2 regions of the Caldanaerovirga acetigignens genome follow, and region 1 is predicted to be linked to the other one. Evidence: a T-box and tRNA genes for the amino acid it is inferred to sense, from the RefSeq annotation. Region 1 holds a T-box; the other holds one or more tRNA genes.
What was found. A T-box is a leader RNA that pairs with one kind of tRNA and senses whether it is charged. The one in region 1 lies ahead of serS (serine--tRNA ligase), so its partner is inferred to be a tRNA-Ser.
Positions count from the first base shown of each region.

Region 2: it has a tRNA-Ser gene. The T-box ahead of serS (serine--tRNA ligase) is inferred to sense a tRNA for this amino acid. The anticodon was not compared.

Region 1 is NZ_FRCR01000012.1:59,094-61,473, forward strand. It holds gene serS (serine--tRNA ligase) at 1-881, opposite strand, end outside; T-box leader at 930-1,140, opposite strand; gene BUB66_RS09575 (ECF transporter S component) at 1,340-1,822, shown strand; gene BUB66_RS09580 (AIR synthase family protein) at 1,852-2,380, shown strand, end outside.
Region 2 is NZ_FRCR01000010.1:55,863-58,242, forward strand. It holds partial or broken gene BUB66_RS12155 (site-specific DNA-methyltransferase) at 228-365, opposite strand; gene prxU (thioredoxin-dependent peroxiredoxin) at 431-1,018, opposite strand; tRNA gene BUB66_RS08690 (tRNA-Ser) at 1,307-1,401, opposite strand; tRNA gene BUB66_RS08695 (tRNA-Ser) at 1,438-1,528, opposite strand; gene tadA (tRNA adenosine(34) deaminase TadA) at 1,536-1,991, opposite strand; tRNA gene BUB66_RS08705 (tRNA-Arg) at 2,018-2,094, opposite strand; tRNA gene BUB66_RS08710 (tRNA-Arg) at 2,125-2,201, opposite strand; tRNA gene BUB66_RS08715 (tRNA-Ser) at 2,208-2,303, opposite strand; tRNA gene BUB66_RS08720 (tRNA-Ser) at 2,313-2,380, opposite strand, start outside.

The DNA of each region.
Region 1 (2,380 bases):
TTATCTGGTTCCGCGAATTTTACAAGTTCCACTTTGTTAAACTGATGCTGCCTTATAATTCCCCGCGTGTCTCTTCCGGCGGACCCGGCTTCAGCTCTGAAACACCCGCTATAAGCTACGTAGTATATGGGAAGGTCGTCTTTTTCCAGTATTTCGTCCCTGTGAAGATTGGTTACCGGCACCTCCGCAGTAGGAATGAGGAAATAATCTGTGTTGTTATACAGTTTAAATGCTTCCTCCTCAAATTTCGGCAGTTGTCCAGTCCCAGTCATGCTGGCCCTATTTACAATAAAGGGTGGAAATATCTCCCTATAACCGTGCTTTTCTATGTGAAGATCCAGCATAAAGTTGATTAAAGCTCTCTCCAGCCTCGCCCCTGCCCCTTTGTACACCACAAACCTGGAACCCGTTATCTTTGCAGCCCTCTCAAAATCCAGGATGCCCAAGGCCTCTCCCAACTCCCAATGAGGCTTAGGATCGAAATCAAACTTCCGAAGTTCGCCCCAGCGCCTTACCTCCACGTTGTCCGCATCGCTCTCCCCCACCGGTACCGATTCATCAGGAATGTTGGGAATCATCAATAAAAGCTGCTCCAGTCTTTCTTCTATTTTCTTTACGCGTTCATCCATCTCTTTTATTTTCCCAGAAACTTCCCGCATCTTTTCTATGAGGTCATCGGCCGGCTCGCCCTGTTTTTTCCTACGGGCTATCTCTTCGGACTCCCGGTTTCGCAAGCCTTTAAGCTGCTCTACCTCTACCAGAAGACTTCTTCTTTCTTCGTCGAGTTTCAAAAATTCTTCGAGGTTTGCCTGCGTTCCTCTTTTTTCTAAGGCCCTTTTTACTTCTTCTGGATTGGAGCGTATCATTTTAATATCAAGCATCCCATTAACCTCCTATTCGCATAATTCAAAATAAAAAAATCCCCTACCCCTAGGGGCGAGGATTATCCCGCGGTGCCACCCTTGTTATCGCTCGATTTTTATAACGGAATTTGCCGTCACCTTCTACCAGCCAGAGTTGGCTTTGGCCTTCGAAGGCGCTGCTTCGGGGCGGAACTCCGACTACTTCTCTGCCGGCTCGCACCTACCGCCGGCTCTCTGAAAGAGACCGTAGCACGGCTTTCCCCTGCATCGCATTTTTACGATGTCCACTTTTCGCTAATTATTATATCAAACTTTGCAGAAAAATCAACTTTTACAGTTTCTAAGCCGAACTTCCGTATCACAATATGCCTAGAGTCAAGAATCTCCTATTTAAGTGTCTAAAGCTTTAGTTTCATGCTTTTTTATAGTATAATAACAGATGATAGCAGTAAAATTTTTTTGTGGAGTGAGTACGTATGAACAAATCCATAAAATTGCTGGCATTTATGGGTCTTTTTATGGCATTGCTGGTAGTAGCAACAGTAGTAGTGAGCTTTCCTGTCCCAACTTTTAATCTGTATTTCAATTTGGGAGAATCAGTAATATATCTCGTAGCATTAGTTTTCGGCGCAATACCTGCTGCAGTAATAGGAAGCGTAGGCTCTGCCCTGTCCGATTTGCTCAAAGGCTATCCGATGTGGGCTCCAATTACGTTTTTTATAAAGGGAATTGAAGGTTTCATGGTGGGATACTTCTCTTCTAAGTTTAGCCCCGTTACCGGTGTAGTTTTAGGAGCCGTTTTCATGATGGCCGGCTATGCAATAGCGGCTTGGAAGCTTTACGGGCCTGGTGCTGTCCCAGTAGAACTTGCGGGTGACTTTTTCCAGGTATCGGTTGGAGCAATCGTTGCTTTGCTACTTTATAAGAGGATGAAGAATTTTCTTCTCAAAGATAATTAAAATATTATGATTATATAGGAGTTGTAAATATGAAAACAGGTAAAGTGCCCCCTGAAATTCTTAAAAAAAGCGTATATACTTTTCTTGGTGTGAAAAGAAGCGAAGTAATTGTCCACTCCGGCTTTGGAGAAGATTGCTGTGTCATTGATTTTGGAGACCACGTTGCAGTGGCCTCTTCAGACCCCATAACGGGTGCAGATACAGAAGGAGGCTATTTTTCGGTTTTTGTCGCCTGCAATGACGTAGCGGCATGCGGAGCAAAGCCCATAGGAATTCTTATAACGCTGCTTCTCCCCGAAGGAAGCAGTGAAAGTATGCTCCTTAAAATCATGGAGAGCATCGACAGGGCATGTAGAGAAATAGGGATAGAAGTTCTAGGAGGCCACACGGAAGTTACTCCGGCTGTAACGAAGCCAGTAATTTCCGCAACGGCTATCGGAATGACAAGGAAGGATAGTTTCGTTACATCGGCCGGTGCAAAACCGGGCGACGATATAATCGTAACCAAATACATAGGTCTTGAAGGCACCGCCATTCTGGCTTTAGACTTCGAAAAAT
Region 2 (2,380 bases), on a different contig from region 1:
TAATTTGTCAATATATATTTCTTGTTATCATGTATTTTTTTATCTTGTCTTCATTGTACATCTGCAATGCTTATTTAAATAAAAAAAACACACTCCCTTCTTCACTAAAACCGGAGTGTGGTCAATAAATCAGCATGGGTCAAGTCTTGAGCTTCTTCTAGAATTAGGCTTACTTTTCGTAATATTCATTCTTCTATTCAAGTTAATTTTAATTCAAATAAACTACATTGTTCCGGATTTTCCAAAAGCTTCCTCATTCGGTCAGAATAAGGTACTAACACCTTTCGCACATCGGCTTTAGGAAAATCCGATTTTGACAACCACCAAACAGTATTAACCGCGTCTTTTACCCTTATCTTTCGTTCTTTATCAAATTTCATGCTCCCTTCGCATCTGCGTTATCAACAATCCTGCACAATACAATCGCGTTCTACTTCGGTTGCCATTCCTTCCACACGTTGCCTATCAATGCGGTTGAGGGTTTTAGCGTCTTTTCACCCTCTTGCCAGCCCGAAGGCATCACTTCACCGGTTTTCTTGTGATGCTGAAAGGCTTTAATCTGCCTGATCAGCTCGTTTGGATTTCTTCCCACCGGAGGAGTCAATATTTCCGCAGCTTGAATTATGCCATCAGGATCTATCAAGAATCTCCCGCGGATGTTCACTCCCGCCTCCTCATCGTAAACTCCATATAGCCTTCCTATGCTGCCATTTTGGTCTGAAACCATCGGGAATGGAATTCCGCCTTCTACCATTTTCGACAGCTCAGTATCATTCCATATCTTGTGGGAATACACGCTGTCGACGCTTACGGAAAGTATCTCGACATCGAGCTTTTTCAGAGTCTCATAGCTAACTGCTATGTGCGAAAGCTCGGTAGGTCAAACGAAGGTAAAATCTCCCGGATAAAAACAGAGCACCACCCATTTGCCTATGTAATCTTCTAGGGAAACTTCCTTTATCTTCCCCTGGTGGAAGGCTTTAGCTTTGAAATTCGGGGCCTTTTTCCCTACCAGCATATCTGCATCTCCTTTCCTAAATATAAATTAGATTACAAATTCGACAAAAAAAAAACCAAAATCCTGCCTTAAATTTAAAATTCTTCATACATTTTTCTTTATTTATGTACACCCTTAAAAACTATAAAATAAAAAGACCACACTCCATCTCTTACGCAGCAGTGAACATGGAATGCGGTCATGTGGACTAAAAACCAATATTCTTTTGTATATATGATTCTCTTAAAAATATGCTAAAAACTATATCCCTTACTCCTTGTCCCTTAATCCTTGCAAACCCAATAAAAATGGCGGAGAGAGCGGGATTCGAACCCGCGAGACGGGCTTAACACCCGTCTACTCGATTTCCAGTCGAGCGCCTTCGACCACTCAGCCATCTCTCCGCACGGTCTACCTAAAGTTAAATATTCTATTTTAAATGGCGGAGAGAGTGAGATTCGAACTCACGAGGCGGGGTTGCCGCCTACTCGCTTTCGAGGCGAGCGCCTTCGACCTCTCGGCCATCTCTCCACCAAGATTATCTTTTTTGCCTGAAAAATTCCTTCAGCAAAGCTCCACATTCCTCCGCCAGGACCCCCGATATCACTTCAGGGTGGTGGTTGAACCTTTCCACTTCGAAAAGGTTTACCACACTCCCTGCAGCACCAGCTTTCGGGTCCCAAGCGCCAAAGACCACCCTGTCGAGCCTTGCTAGTATTATTGCCCCTGCACACATAGGGCATGGTTCTAAAGTTACATACAAGGTACACCCAATGAGCCTCCACGAACCCATCGCCTCGCAGGCCTTTTTTATGGCCAAAATCTCAGCGTGAGCAGTAGCGTCCTGGCTCATCTCCCTCGTGTTATAGGCCCTGGCGATAATACTCCCATCCTTAACTATCACCGCTCCTACGGGCACTTCGTCAATATCGAAGGCCTTTCGGGCTTCCTTCAAAGCTTCTCCCATGAAATGCTCATGAGTTAATTCCTGCATTACCTTACCCTTTAAAGTACAATGAATGGTGCGCCCGGGAGGACTCGAACCCCCGGCACGCGGTTTAGGAAACCGCTGCTCTTTCCTCCTGAGCTACGGGCGCATGTTCAAAAAAATAAGATTTAAATTAAAATGGTGCGCCTGGCAGGAGTCGAACCCACAACCTTCTGATCCGTAGTCAGACGCTCTATCCAGTTGAGCTACAGGCGCATGAAGTGGCGGAGAGAGCGGGATTCGAACCCGCGATACGGATTTTAGGTCCGTATAGTCGCTTAGCAGGCGACCGCCTTCGACCTTCTCGGCCATCTCTCCCCGGTCCTCTGGCAGAGGGGGAGGGATTCGAACCCCCGGCCCTTTTGGGGCACTGGTTTTCAAGACCAGCTCCTTAA